DNA from 2 places in the Bacillus sp. JZ34 genome. Region 1 is predicted to be linked to the other one. Evidence: a T-box and tRNA genes for the amino acid it is inferred to sense, from the RefSeq annotation. Region 1 holds a T-box; the other holds one or more tRNA genes.

The links. A T-box is a leader RNA that pairs with one kind of tRNA and senses whether it is charged. The one in region 1 lies ahead of tyrS (tyrosine--tRNA ligase), so its partner is inferred to be a tRNA-Tyr.
Region 2: it has a tRNA-Tyr gene. The T-box ahead of tyrS (tyrosine--tRNA ligase) is inferred to sense a tRNA for this amino acid. The anticodon was not compared.

The regions. Positions count from the first base shown of each region.
Region 1 is NZ_CP096403.1:3,679,044-3,686,261, forward strand. It holds gene M1D90_RS18725 (hypothetical protein) at 1-499, shown strand, start outside; gene M1D90_RS18730 (MarR family transcriptional regulator) at 697-1,143, shown strand; T-box leader at 1,138-1,355, shown strand; gene tyrS (tyrosine--tRNA ligase) at 1,398-2,651, shown strand; gene pgmB (beta-phosphoglucomutase) at 2,867-3,547, opposite strand; gene M1D90_RS18745 (glycoside hydrolase family 13 protein) at 3,544-5,250, opposite strand; gene M1D90_RS18750 (glycoside hydrolase family 65 protein) at 5,192-7,218, opposite strand, start outside.
Region 2 is NZ_CP096403.1:3,409,094-3,416,311, forward strand. It holds gene M1D90_RS17385 (DNA/RNA non-specific endonuclease) at 1-238, shown strand, start outside; gene M1D90_RS17390 (DUF600 domain-containing protein) at 249-710, shown strand; tRNA gene M1D90_RS17395 (tRNA-Leu) at 1,123-1,204, opposite strand; tRNA gene M1D90_RS17400 (tRNA-Leu) at 1,219-1,307, opposite strand; tRNA gene M1D90_RS17405 (tRNA-Cys) at 1,320-1,390, opposite strand; tRNA gene M1D90_RS17410 (tRNA-Gly) at 1,405-1,479, opposite strand; tRNA gene M1D90_RS17415 (tRNA-Gln) at 1,533-1,604, opposite strand; tRNA gene M1D90_RS17420 (tRNA-His) at 1,613-1,685, opposite strand; tRNA gene M1D90_RS17425 (tRNA-Trp) at 1,706-1,779, opposite strand; tRNA gene M1D90_RS17430 (tRNA-Tyr) at 1,787-1,871, opposite strand; tRNA gene M1D90_RS17435 (tRNA-Thr) at 1,879-1,951, opposite strand; tRNA gene M1D90_RS17440 (tRNA-Phe) at 1,955-2,030, opposite strand; tRNA gene M1D90_RS17445 (tRNA-Asp) at 2,041-2,117, opposite strand; tRNA gene M1D90_RS17450 (tRNA-Met) at 2,139-2,215, opposite strand; tRNA gene M1D90_RS17455 (tRNA-Val) at 2,237-2,312, opposite strand; tRNA gene M1D90_RS17460 (tRNA-Glu) at 2,429-2,503, opposite strand; tRNA gene M1D90_RS17465 (tRNA-Ser) at 2,518-2,609, opposite strand; tRNA gene M1D90_RS17470 (tRNA-Asn) at 2,616-2,690, opposite strand; rRNA gene rrf (5S ribosomal RNA) at 2,700-2,815, opposite strand; rRNA gene M1D90_RS17480 (23S ribosomal RNA) at 2,925-5,854, opposite strand; rRNA gene M1D90_RS17485 (16S ribosomal RNA) at 6,088-7,218, opposite strand, start outside.

The DNA of each region.
Region 1 (7,218 bases):
AGAGGCAACAGGCAGCAATGGAACATCCGGAACCAAGGCTTCGAGTTCCTCGGCTAATAACAGCTCTTTAAAAACACGTCCGGGTTCAGTCAACCAGAGAATGCGCAGTTATATGAATCAGTCTGCGAGCCGACAATATTTAAACAAGAGCAGTCAGTTCAACGCCATCCAGCGGACACTGCCGTCCAATACCCTGTACAAAGGGAGCATCAAGCAAACACTCAATCAAAATCCTGCTGGATCAGCCTTTTTGAATTACTACTTTCCATACTGGATGATCTTCCACGCGGGCGGATATACAGCAGAACAAAAAAGCATGCTCCGCACCGCCGGAATCAAAGAAAAAGCGCTCTCTGAACGAAATGAAAAAAGATATTGGCTGTTGATTGAAGATCAAAACGGAAAAGAACATGCCGTCCTCGTCTCGAAAAAACAGTATGACAACATTCAAAAAGGGGATCGGGTTGAAGTGCGCCGCAAACAGATCACCAAAAAATAGCTGAAACAAGAGCCGGTCATCATCATGATGCCGGCTTTTCTCGTCATATCAAAAAAGGGCTTGCATGGATGAAAACCATCTGTTAAAATTCGTTTCATAGCTAATGATTCTGAAAATAAAAAGGCAGGCGTTACGATTTGGATAGATCCCCCCATCTTCGACAGGAAGAACACGACACACTCATCAAGCTGAAACGCATGCCGATCGAGTCCTTGAATCTTGAAGCCATTTCGGTTGCCACCAACCTTTACCGGTCAGCGCAAAAGCTCCGCGTCAAAATGGAGACCGAGATCCTTTCCTCATATCAATTGTCATGGACGGCTTTTTCGATTCTTTACGATCTATGGGTATGGGGCAGGCTTGAAACGAGAAAACTCGCTGAACTGTCAGGCATTTCAACAGCCACTGCGAGCAATGTCATTAAAACGCTTGAAAAAAAGAACTTTTGCGGAAAAAGCACGGATCCGAGAGACCGCAGACACGTATACGCCGAGATCACCCCTGAAGGAAAAGCCGCTATTGAAGAGCTCTATCCGGCGTTCCACAAAGGGGAAACAATGCTGATCAAAGGCATGACAAAAGAGGAGCAGAATACATTGATCGAGCTCCTTCGAAAAGTGAACGACAATCTTCATAAACCATAAGCAACGACGGGAACAAGTAGCGGGCTGTCTCCCTGTTCCAGAGAGCCGGCGGCTGGTGCGAGCCGGTACAAAGGCAGACGCGAATTACCTCCCTGAGCTTTCTTTGTGAACCTTCAAGTAGCAAAGAACGGGAAACCGTTATCTGAAATAGAGCGGAAGACGGAGGTCTTCAACCAGGGTGGTACCGCGTGCATTTGAGCCACGTCCCTTATCGGGATGAGGCTCTTTTTTTAAACAAAAAAGGAGGAGTTATCATGCAGCAACAACAATTTGATCAACTGACAACTGCCGAGAAGCGGGAAGTCGAAAGGCAGCTTCACTTATATATGAACGGAGCGGAGGAGGTCATTCCCCCGGAAGAACTGCGGGCAAAGCTGGCCAAATCGATTTTGACCGGCGAACCGCTGAAAATTAAGCTTGGTCTCGATCCGTCGGCGCCTGACGTTCATTTAGGCCACACTGTCGTCTTGAATAAGCTGCGCCAATTTCAGGAAAACGGGCATATCGTCCAGCTCCTGATCGGAGATTTCACAGGAAAAATCGGCGATCCGACAGGAAAATCCGCCGCAAGGAAACAGCTGACGGACGAAGAAGTCCGCCGCAATGCCGAAACATACTTTCAACAGTTTGGAAAAGTGCTTGATCAGAACAAAGTCGAGCTTCACTACAACTCAAAATGGCTGAAACGATTAACCTTGGAAGACGTCATTGCGCTCGCGGGCAAAATTACCGTCGCCCGTTTAATGGAACGCGATGATTTTGAAGAAAGAATGGCCATGCAAAAGCCGATTTCGCTTCATGAATTCTTTTACCCGTTGATGCAGGGATATGATTCGGTCGTTCTCGACAGCGATATCGAACTGGGCGGAACGGATCAGCATTTTAACGTGCTCATGGGCAGACACTTTCAGGAAAAGTACGGAAAAGAAAAACAGGTCGTCATTCTCATGCCGCTGCTCGAAGGACTTGACGGGGTTGAAAAAATGTCGAAATCAAAGAACAATTACATCGGCATTGATGAAGACCCTCATGAAATGTTCGGAAAAACGATGTCGCTTCCGGACAGTTTGATGAAAAAATATATCCATCTTGCGACCAACCTGGAGGCGGAAGATAAAAAACGACTTGTCAAAGATTTGGAAACGGGGGCCGTTCATCCGCGAGATGCGAAAATGCTTCTCGGGAAAATCATCGTCAACATGTATCATGGAAGCGAGGCGGCCGAAGCGGCCGAACAGCAGTTTAAAAAGGTTTTTCAGCAAAACAGCGCGCCGGACAATATAACGTCTGTACACTGGCAAGGTGACGGAACGGTGCCTGTCACCGATTTATTGGTGACGCTCGGACTCCTCCCTTCCAAAAGCGAAGCCCGCCGAATGATCCAAAACGGCGGCGTTAAAATCAACGGCATCAAAGCAGAATCGATTCATGCGGATGTGGCAGTCGAACACGGTATGATTATCCAAGTCGGCAAACGGAAGTTTGTCAAATTGCAAATGCCTCAATAAACATTCAGCCTAATCATCCTTTTAAAAGGATCGATTAGGCTGTTTTTCATGAAAAGCGCAGGCGTTAGAATTTGCAACAGGTCGGTATTCAATCGCCTGATGGTTTCGATTCGAAAAGCATATCCGAACGGCCTCCCGAACACCTTGATCTTATTTTTGCCTTCTCCTCTCTGATTGCAAATAAGGCCGCCAGCGGCGGCCTGCCATTTTACGATTCATTTGTCTTCTCTTATGCAGCAACAGCGCTGCCATCCTTCCTTCAGCAGCTCAAATGTCAGCTCGTTTGTGTTGTGCACGATCAAATCAGCCCCGCTCAGCGATGTCTCATCACCGACTCCCACCGCAAACATCCCTGCGGATTTGATCGCGGCGATCCCGGCTTCAGCGTCTTCGATTGCTGCACACTGAGACGGAGGCACACCGAGCAGCGCTGCGGCCGTCAAAAAGATTTCGGGGTCGGGCTTTCCGCGAGCAAGCGCAGCCGGGTCAACGACAGCATGAAATTCGTCCATGAGCCCGAGCCGTTGCAAAATAGCGGGCGCGTTTCGGCTTGACGAAGCTAACGCGATGCTTACATTTTCCCTTTTCAATTCGGCAAATAGCCCGGCGATTCCCGGCAACAGGTCATGCGGTGTCAAGTTTTGGATCAGCTGTTGGTAGTATTGATTTTTCCGGCGCATGATCTCTTGTTTCTCCGCCTCCCGATACGTTCCGGCCGCACCGCCGTGAATCAAAATCGTGTTAAGCGACTGCTCTCTGTCGATGCCTTTCAGCCGTTCATTAAAGCTCCGGTCAATCTCAATGCCGATTTGTTCGGCAGTATGTTTCCAAGCGAGATAATGATACTCGGCCGTATCCGTGATCACGCCGTCCAAGTCAAAAATGACCGCTTTCATAATGTCGAACCCTTTACCCGGCTGATCATCATAAAAGCTTCATAGGGTTCCATGTCCATGCTGCCACTTATATCAAGCCGCTCGCGGGCGTAATTGGATAACAGCACATCCCACTTGTCTTCAAGCAATTCCGGCGGAGCATGAAACAGCGCCTTTTCTTCTGACAAATTCACGGCGACTAACAGCTTTTCGCCCCGGTATTCACGGATATACGCAAAGATTTGCGGATCATCCTCAAGCAGCAGCTGGTAATCTCCGTGTACGATAACTTTATGTTGTTTGCGCAGCCCGATGAGCTTCTGATAATAATAGAAAATCGAATCTTCATCTGAGAGCGATTCCTTCACATTGATTTCTTGATAGCGGGGATTTACCGCCAGCCAAGGCTCTCCAGCTGTGAAGCCCGCGTGTTTTCCGTCATCCCATTGCATCGGCGTTCTCGCGTGATCCCGCCCTTTTTTCGCCACTGCTTTTCGAAAGTCTTCCTCTGTCATCGTTTGATTTTCAATGACAAGTTCTCGGTATGCGTTTTTGATTTCGAGATCATCATACATCTTGAGCGGCATTTCACTGTTTGTCATGCCGATTTCTTCTCCCTGATAAATGAACGGGGTTCCCTTCATCCCGTGCAAGACCGTTGCAAATGCTTTGGCGCATTGTTTGCGCAGTTCGCGGTCATTGCCCCAGCGGGATATGACCCTCGGCTGATCATGATTTTCGAAATAAAGCGTGTTCCAGCCGACATTCATTAAAGCGGCCTGCCACCTCGTCATCGTCTTTTTTAAAGCGATCGGATCAAACGGCTTCATCTGCCATTTCCCATTCGGCGAATGTTGTTTTGTATCGATGTCCATATGTTCAAATGTAAAAATCATGTTCAGCTCATGTCTGCTTGGATCCGTGTATTTTATCGCTTCTTCAACATCTGAGCCGTTTGCTTCGCCGACCGTCATGCAGTCGTAACGGGACAGCACTTCCCGGTTCATCTCTTGTATAAATTCGTGCAGACGGGGGCCGTTTGAATGATAGCGGCCGACGACATAAGGACGGCTGTCATCTGTTTCATAATCGGGAAAGTCGACGTATTTGGAAATGGAACCGATCACATCCATCCGCCAGCCGTCCACGCCTCTGTCCATCCAAAACGTCATCAAATCGTATACTTCCCGGCGAACCGCTTCATTCTCCCAGTTTAAGTCAGGCTGCTTTTTCGAAAAGTAGTGAAGATAATACTGCCCTGTCCGCTGATCGAATGTCCACGCCGATCCTGAAAAGATCGATCCCCAATTATTCGGTTCTGAACCGTCCGCCTTTGGATCTTTCCAAAAATAATAATCACGGTAAGGATTGTCCTTTGACTTGCGGCTTTCGGCAAACCAGGCATGTTCATCAGACGTGTGGTTCACGACAAGATCCATGATGATTTTCATTCCGCGTTTATGCACTTCATCAATCAATTGAAACATATCATCGTTCGTTCCGAACTTTTCGTATATGCTTCTGTAGTCGCTGATGTCGTAGCCGTTGTCATCTTGCGGGGAATCAAACACAGGACACAGCCAGATAACATCGGCTCCGAGGCTTTTAATGTAATCGAGCTTTTGAATCACGCCCTGCAAATCACCGAATCCGTCTCCGTTGGAATCATAAAAACTCCGCGGGTAAATTTGATACACGACTGCCTCTTTCCACCATTGGCTCATCGGGCATCCTCCTTTCATACCGTCCGTTCAGTGCGATTTGCTCTCCATAAACTGTCATGGAAAGCGATTCTCCTTTTACAAGGTTGAAGGCGACGCTGTTTTCCTCTACCTGCACATTGATTAGCCGGTTCCGATAATTGATGTTGAACGCATAACCGTCCCATTCCTTCGGCAAAAACGGAGCAAACGACAGCGTCTCATCTTGGGTCCGCATGCCGGCAAATCCTTGCACGATCGCGAGCCAGCTTCCGGTCATCGATGTAATATGAAGCCCTTCCTCTGTGTCATGATTGTAATTATCCAGATCAAGCCTCGCTGTACGCTTATACAGTTCAAGCGCTTTCTTTTCCATTTTGAGTTCAGCCGCCAGCACCGCATGGACAGACGGCGAAAGGCTCGATTCATGAACCGTCATCGGTTCATAAAATTCAAAGTTGCGCCGTTTTTCTTCCATCGTAAATCGATGATTAAAGAAATAAATGCCTTGCAGAACATCCGCCTGCTTAATAAAACTGGAGCGGAGAATTTTGTCCCATGACCAATTCTGATAGAGCGGGCGGTCATCCGGTTCAAGCTCATCCGCTGCCTGAAGCTCTTTATCCAGGAATGTATCATGCTGAATAAAAACATTTAATTCCTCACTGTATGGATAGTACATTTTCGCAATGATATCCTTCCACCTCTCGATTTCGGCTTCCCGTATATCAAGCCGGCGGCGTTTTTCCTCCGGGAGGACAGCGAGGTTTTCGAGCGTGTACTCAAGCGTCCACGACGCAATCAAATTCGTATACCAGTTGTTGTTGACATTGTTTTCATATTCATTCGGCCCTGTAACGCCGTGGATCATATATTTGTTGTTACGTTTTGAGAAGTGGACACGGTCAGCCCAAAATCTGCTGATTTCGACGAGAACGTCTATCCCGTATTCTTTCATATAGTCACGGTCGCCTGTGTAATTGACATAATTGTAGATCGCATAACAGATTGCGCCATTGCGGTGAATTTCTTCGAAGGTGATCTCCCATTCATTGTGGCATTCATCGCCTGTGAAGGTCACCATCGGATAAAGGGCTCCCTTCAGCCCCAGTTTGGCCGCATTCCGTTTAGCTGCCTCCAAATGATGATATCGGTATAAAAGCAGATTCTTTGTCACCTCCGGCTCGGCCGTCGCCAAATACACAGGAACGGCGTACGCCTCAGTATCCCAGTAGGCGGCTCCTCCGTATTTCTCGCCCGTGAATCCTTTCGGCCCGATGTTTAAGCGCGAATCGGTTCCGTAGTATGTCGAGAAAAGCTGAAAGAGGTTGTACCGGATGCCCTGCTGAAGCTCATCATCCCCTTTAATTTCAATGTCAGCCTTTGCCCACCTTTCCATCCAATGTTCGGTATGCCTCCGCTTCGCTTCTTCATATCCCTGCTGAAGAACATCAGCCAAAAGCGCCCTGCCCTTTACTAAAAGCTCTGCTTCTTCAAAGTCCCGGGACGTTGTGACAATGATCAATTTTTTTAAAGAAGCCTTTGTTCCCGGCTTCACTTCGTAACAGAAGCGGTTTTCCGCGTACATCGCATCCGTTTGAAAATGCTCGCTGACATATCCTTCTGTCACATTGCACATTGAAGCAGCCACCGTAAAACGCGGCGTTCCAAACGGATTCTCAATCGTTTTTGTCACAAGATGACCGCGATGAGATTCGGCGCCTTTCGCTTCTTCCTGCCAAAACCGCTCTTCGAAATTGGCATCCTCATTAGCGACATGGCCATCAAGATAAGGGACAAGTGTAATAACAGCTTCATCGGTCAGGCATTCCGCTTCATAATGAATCGCGCACAGCTGCTGGACATCAAGACTAAGAAAGCGCTCCGACGAAATTTTGACAGCCTTTTGATTCACGCGAACGACAGCGCTTCTCCGCAGGATGCCTTCCTTCATATTGAGCTCCAATTCAAACGATTCGATGCCGTTTTGAT
Region 2 (7,218 bases), 270 kb from region 1:
AGCTGCCGATAGATTTGGTGGCTCTCCTGAATTAGACAATCTCGTTTCGCAGTCCAGTAACATTAACCAGAGTAAATACAAGAGATTAGAAAACAAATGGGCTAAAGCGATATCTGAAAAGAAAAAAGTAGCCGTTAATGTTAAAATTAATTATGATGGGAACAATCCTAGACCAAAGAGTTTTGACATAAAATACAGTATAGATGGTAACTTGAAGAAAGTAACTTTAGAGAACTAGGAGTGGTTATATGACTAAAACATTTGAAGATTATTTATCTGAATTACAAACAGATATGGTCGCCATTTGTCTTGAGTATGTCGAAAATCAGGCTGATGCCATTTATATTTATTGCTCATATGAACCTGAAATGTATTCCTTTGATGTATTTTATAAAATAAATGGTAAGTTGGTTTACAAGCACAAACTTAACGACGCGGTAAAAGAGAATGAAAAATACGATACATCAGAAAATCGTCAAGAAGCTGTTTTAGATATCGGGTTAAAAAATTTAAAGGAAATCCATAAGGTATGTACTGAATTTAGTCAGGAGATGCCTACAGAAATAAAGTTAATTTACAATGTTAAACAAAACAGTTTGAAAGGCAATTACAGATATGATTTAGTTTATTCAAATGATGACGAACTGTTACCCGATGATATTTTTGAGTCATGGTTTGAAGAAATGAAGAAGTTAGATACAGAAAAGTAAGCTGTTTAGTATAGAATTAAATTATAAGCAGCAATCAATACCGATACTTGGAATAAAATTTAATTTATAGACGCCGATTTTGCGTCTTTTTTAGGAATGTAAAATAAACTGTGTGAGTAAAAGAGCGGACACAACTTTTACTTACACAGTTTATTTCGAGAGAATAAGATAGCATTATATGCTCCTCTGTCATCGACTAGGGGTCGCCACATACATTTTGCTCCTGTAAAAGTTTCTGCACCTTATTAAGCTCATTTCGATAATATCTCACGGTATGTTCTCGTAGCTTCCAGAGCTCGCAGTCCTTAAGAAAAAATTCTTACGGACTTGTTCAAAGATAAAGAATAAATAAAAAGAGCGTTCCCTTTATAAGGAACGCTCTTTCATCGTTTGGCAATACGATGATTAGTGATACCGGTGGTCGGGGTCGAACCGACACTCCCGAAGGAACACGATTTTGAGTCGTGCGCGTCTGCCAATTCCGCCACACCGGCATGTGTGTGATCAATGGTGCCGAGGGCCGGACTTGAACCGGCACGGTAGTCACCTACCGCAGGATTTTAAGTCCTGTGTGTCTGCCAATTCCACCACCCCGGCACGAGGCAAATAAGGCGACACCCGGATTCGAACCGGGGATAAAGGTTTTGCAGACCTCTGCCTTACCACTTGGCTATGCCGCCATCATTTTAAGAATTGGAGCGGAAGACGGGATTCGAACCCGCGACCCCCACCTTGGCAAGGTGGTGTTCTACCACTGAACTACTTCCGCATTTTAACTAATATTCATCTTATCATATGCAGGATGATAAAGAAAGATGAAAACTGGGCTAGCTGGATTCGAACCAGCGCATGACGGAGTCAAAGTCCGTTGCCTTACCGCTTGGCTATAGCCCAATATGAAGGGCGATTGATGGGAATCGAACCCACGAGTGCCAGAGCCACAATCTGGTGCGTTAACCACTTCGCCACAACCGCCATAAATTGTGAATTAAAATTGGCAGGGGCAGTAGGAATCGAACCCACACCGGAGGTTTTGGAGACCTCTGTTCTACCGTTAAACTATGCCCCTAAAAACATGGTGGAGGGGGACGGATTCGAACCGCCGAACCCTGAGGGAGCGGATTTACAGTCCGCCGCGTTTAGCCACTTCGCTACCCCTCCAAAACAGTGCCGGCCAGAGGACTTGAACCCCCAACCTACTGATTACAAGTCAGTTGCTCTACCAATTGAGCTAGACCGGCAAATGGTGGCTCGGGACGGAATCGAACCGCCGACACACGGATTTTCAGTCCGTTGCTCTACCAACTGAGCTACCGAGCCTTTATTTAAATGGCGGTCCGGACGGGACTCGAACCCGCGACCTCCTGCGTGACAGGCAGGCATTCTAACCAACTGAACTACCGGACCATTTTGACAATGAATTTAATTTGGTTGCGGGGGCAGGATTTGAACCTGCGACCTTCGGGTTATGAGCCCGACGAGCTACCGAACTGCTCCACCCCGCGATAATATGATTTTCATAGAAATGGTGGAGGATGACGGGATCGAACCGCCGACCCTCTGCTTGTAAGGCAGATGCTCTCCCAGCTGAGCTAATCCTCCGAAGTACAGGACGTACAAGTGCATGCGTTGCAACAGGACGTTGCGATCTTAGCATGCCTTCCTTTAAAAAGCTTCGGTGTAAACCTGATGCTTTTTAGCGTGCTGTCCAAAAAGAATGGTGACCCGTACGGGATTCGAACCCGTGTTACCGCCGTGAAAGGGCGGTGTCTTAACCACTTGACCAACGGGCCAGATGTATTTAAAGTGGCGGAGAGCAAGGGATTCGAACCCTTGAGACGGCGTTGGCCGCCTACACGATTTCCAATCGTGCTCCTTCGACCACTCGGACAGCTCTCCAATAAATGGCTCCGCAGGCAGGATTCGAACCTGCGACCGATCGGTTAACAGCCGATAGCTCTACCACTGAGCTACTGCGGAATAATGCCTGCCTGGCGATGTCCTACTCTCGCAGGGGGAATCCCCCAACTACCATCGGCGCTGAAGAGCTTAACTTCCGTGTTCGGCATGGGAACGGGTGTGACCTCTTCGCCATCATCACCAGACAATTTAGTGACAAAGATCATTATACTATGTATTTGAAAAAATGCAAGTGCATTTTTCGAGAAATTATTCTCTCAAAACTAGATAACGGTCAGACGATTCACAAACATTTAGGTTAAGTCCTCGATCGATTAGTATCTGTCAGCTCCATGTGTCGCCACACTTCCACCTCAGACCTATCAACCTGATCATCTTTCAGGGATCTTACTTCCTTGCGGAATGGGAAATCTCATCTTGAGGGGGGCTTCATGCTTAGATGCTTTCAGCACTTATCCCGTCCGCACATAGCTACCCAGCGATGCCCTTGGCAGAACAACTGGTACACCAGCGGTGCGTCCATCCCGGTCCTCTCGTACTAAGGACAGCTCCTCTCAAATTTCCTGCGCCCGCGACGGATAGGGACCGAACTGTCTCACGACGTTCTGAACCCAGCTCGCGTACCGCTTTAATGGGCGAACAGCCCAACCCTTGGGACCGACTACAGCCCCAGGATGCGATGAGCCGACATCGAGGTGCCAAACCTCCCCGTCGATGTGGACTCTTGGGGGAGATAAGCCTGTTATCCCCGGGGTAGCTTTTATCCGTTGAGCGATGGCCCTTCCATGCGGAACCACCGGATCACTAAGCCCGACTTTCGTCCCTGCTCGACTTGTAGGTCTCGCAGTCAAGCTCCCTTGTGCCTTTACACTCTGCGAATGATTTCCAACCATTCTGAGGGAACCTTTGGGCGCCTCCGTTACCTTTTAGGAGGCGACCGCCCCAGTCAAACTGCCCACCTGACACTGTCTCCCCGCCCGATAAGGGCGGCGGGTTAGAAGGTCAATACAGCCAGGGTAGTATCCCACCGATGCCTCCACCGAAGCTGGCGCTCCGGTTTCCAAGGCTCCTACCTATCCTGTACAAGCTGTACCAACATTCAATATCAGGCTGCAGTAAAGCTCCACGGGGTCTTTCCGTCCTGTCGCGGGTAACCTGCATCTTCACAGGTACTATAATTTCACCGAGTCTCTCGTTGAGACAGTGCCCAGATCGTTGCGCCTTTCGTGCGGGTCGGAACTTACCCGACAAGGAATTTCGCTACCTTAGGACCGTTATAGTTACGGCCGCCGTTTACTGGGGCTTCAATTCGCACCTTCGCTTACGCTAAGCGCTCCTCTTAACCTTCCAGCACCGGGCAGGCGTCAGCCCCTATACTTCGCCTTACGGCTTCGCAGAGACCTGTGTTTTTGCTAAACAGTCGCCTGGGCCTATTCACTGCGGCTCTCTCGGGCTTGCACCCTAACAGAGCACCCCTTCTCCCGAAGTTACGGGGTCATTTTGCCGAGTTCCTTAACGAGAGTTCTCTCGATCACCTTAGGATTCTCTCCTCGCCTACCTGTGTCGGTTTGCGGTACGGGCACCTCTCACCTCGCTAGAGGCTTTTCTTGGCAGTGTGGAATCAGGAACTTCGCTACTATATTTCGCTCGCCATCACAGCTCAGCCTTACGGGAAACGGATTTGCCTATTTCCCAGCCTAACTGCTTGGACGCGGATATCCAATACCGCGCTTACCCTATCCTCCTGCGTCCCCCCATTGCTCAAATGGTGAGGAGGTGGTACAGGAATATCAACCTGTTGTCCATCGCCTACGCCTTTCGGCCTCGGCTTAGGTCCCGACTAACCCTGAGCGGACGAGCCTTCCTCAGGAAACCTTAGGCATTCGGTGGAGGGGATTCTCACCCCTCTTTCGCTACTCATACCGGCATTCTCACTTCTAAGCGCTCCACGAGTCCTTCCGGTCTCGCTTCACAGCCCTTAGAACGCTCTCCTACCACTGTTCGTAAGAACAGTCCGCAGCTTCGGTGATACGTTTAGCCCCGGTACATTTTCGGCGCAGAGTCACTCGACCAGTGAGCTATTACGCACTCTTTAAATGGTGGCTGCTTCTAAGCCAACATCCTGGTTGTCTAAGCAACTCCACATCCTTTTCCACTTAACGTATACTTTGGGACCTTAGCTGGCGGTCTGGGCTGTTTCCCTTTCGACTACGGATCTTATCACTCGCAGTCTGACTCCCAAGGATAAGTCTTTGGCATTCGGAGTTTGACTGAATTCGGTAACCCGGTAGGGGCCCCTAGTCCAATCAGTGCTCTACCTCCAAGACTCTTACCTTGAGGCTAGCCCTAAAGCTATTTCGGAGAGAACCAGCTATCTCCAGGTTCGATTGGCATTTCACCCCTACCCACACCTCATCCCCGCACTTTTCAACGTGCGTGGGTTCGGGCCTCCATTCAGTGTTACCTGAACTTCACCCTGGACATGGGTAGATCACCTGGTTTCGGGTCTACGACCACGTACTCATGCGCCCTATTCAGACTCGCTTTCGCTGCGGCTCCGTCTTTTCAAACTTAACCTTGCACGGGATCGTAACTCGCCGGTTCATTCTACAAAAGGCACGCCATCACCCGTTAACGGGCTCTGACTACTTGTAGGCACACGGTTTCAGGATCTCTTTCACTCCCCTTCCGGGGTGCTTTTCACCTTTCCCTCACGGTACTGGTTCACTATCGGTCACTAGGGAGTATTTAGCCTTGGGAGATGGTCCTCCCGGATTCCGACGGAATTTCACGTGTTCCGCCGTACTCAGGATCCACTCAGGAGAGAACGAAGTTTTGACTACAGGGCTGTTACCTCCTATGGCGGGCCTTTCCAGGCCTCTTCATCTACCTCGTTCTTTTGTAACTCCGTACAGAGTGTCCTACAACCCCAAGAGGCAAGCCTCTTGGTTTGGGCTGTTCCCGTTTCGCTCGCCGCTACTCAGGGAATCGCATTTGCTTTCTCTTCCTCCGGGTACTTAGATGTTTCAGTTCCCCGGGTCTGCCTTCTCATATCCTATGAATTCAGATATGGATACTGCTCCATTACGAGCAGTGGGTTTCCCCATTCGGAAATCTCCGGATCAAAGCTTGCTTACAGCTCCCCGAAGCATATCGGTGTTCGTCCCGTCCTTCATCGGCTCCTAGTGCCAAGGCATCCACCGTGCGCCCTTTCTAACTTAACCGTTAAAAAGAATCACTACGTGATATCTTGCTTACTAATTGAATGTGATGTCTACTGTTATCTAGTTTTCAAAGAACAACGCACAGGAGGTGCTAACACATGCGTTGCCACAGGATGTGGCGCATTTAGCAGGTGTCTCCTATGTCTGAAGGAATGATCCTTCAAAACTAAACAAGATCTAAACGCACCTGTCTATAAGACCGCAAGGTCTTATATTCCGTATAATATCCTTAGAAAGGAGGTGATCCAGCCGCACCTTCCGATACGGCTACCTTGTTACGACTTCACCCCAATCATCTGTCCCACCTTCGGCGGCTGGCTCCAAAAGGTTACCTCACCGACTTCGGGTGTTACAAACTCTCGTGGTGTGACGGGCGGTGTGTACAAGGCCCGGGAACGTATTCACCGCGGCATGCTGATCCGCGATTACTAGCGATTCCAGCTTCACGCAGTCGAGTTGCAGACTGCGATCCGAACTGAGAACAGATTTGTGGGATTGGCTTAGCCTCGCGGCTTCGCTGCCCTTTGTTCTGCCCATTGTAGCACGTGTGTAGCCCAGGTCATAAGGGGCATGATGATTTGACGTCATCCCCACCTTCCTCCGGTTTGTCACCGGCAGTCACCTTAGAGTGCCCAACTGAATGCTGGCAACTAAGATCAAGGGTTGCGCTCGTTGCGGGACTTAACCCAACATCTCACGACACGAGCTGACGACAACCATGCACCACCTGTCACTCTGCCCCCGAAGGGGAAGCCCTATCTCTAGGGTTGTCAGAGGATGTCAAGACCTGGTAAGGTTCTTCGCGTTGCTTCGAATTAAACCACATGCTCCACCGCTTGTGCGGGCCCCCGTCAATTCCTTTGAGTTTCAGTCTTGCGACCGTACTCCCCAGGCGGAGTGCTTAATGCGTTTGCTGCAGCACTAAAGGGCGGAAACCCTCTAACACTTAGCACTCATCGTTTACGGCGTGGACTACCAGGGTATCTAATCCTGTTCGCTCCCCACGCTTTCGCGCCTCAGCGTCAGTTACAGACCAGAGAGTCGCCTTCGCCACTGGTGTTCCTCCACATCTCTACGCATTTCACCGCTACACGTGGAATTCCACTCTCCTCTTCTGCACTCAAGTTCCCCAGTTTCCAATGACCCTCCCCGGTTGAGCCGGGGGCTTTCACATCAGACTTAAGAAACCGCCTGCGCGCGCTTTACGCCCAATAATTCCGGACAACGCTTGCCACCTACGTATTACCGCGGCTGCTGGCACGTAGTTAGCCGTGGCTTTCTGGTTAGGTACCGTCAAGGTACCGCCCTATTCGAACGGTACTTGTTCTTCCCTAACAACAGAGTTTTACGATCCGAAAACCTTC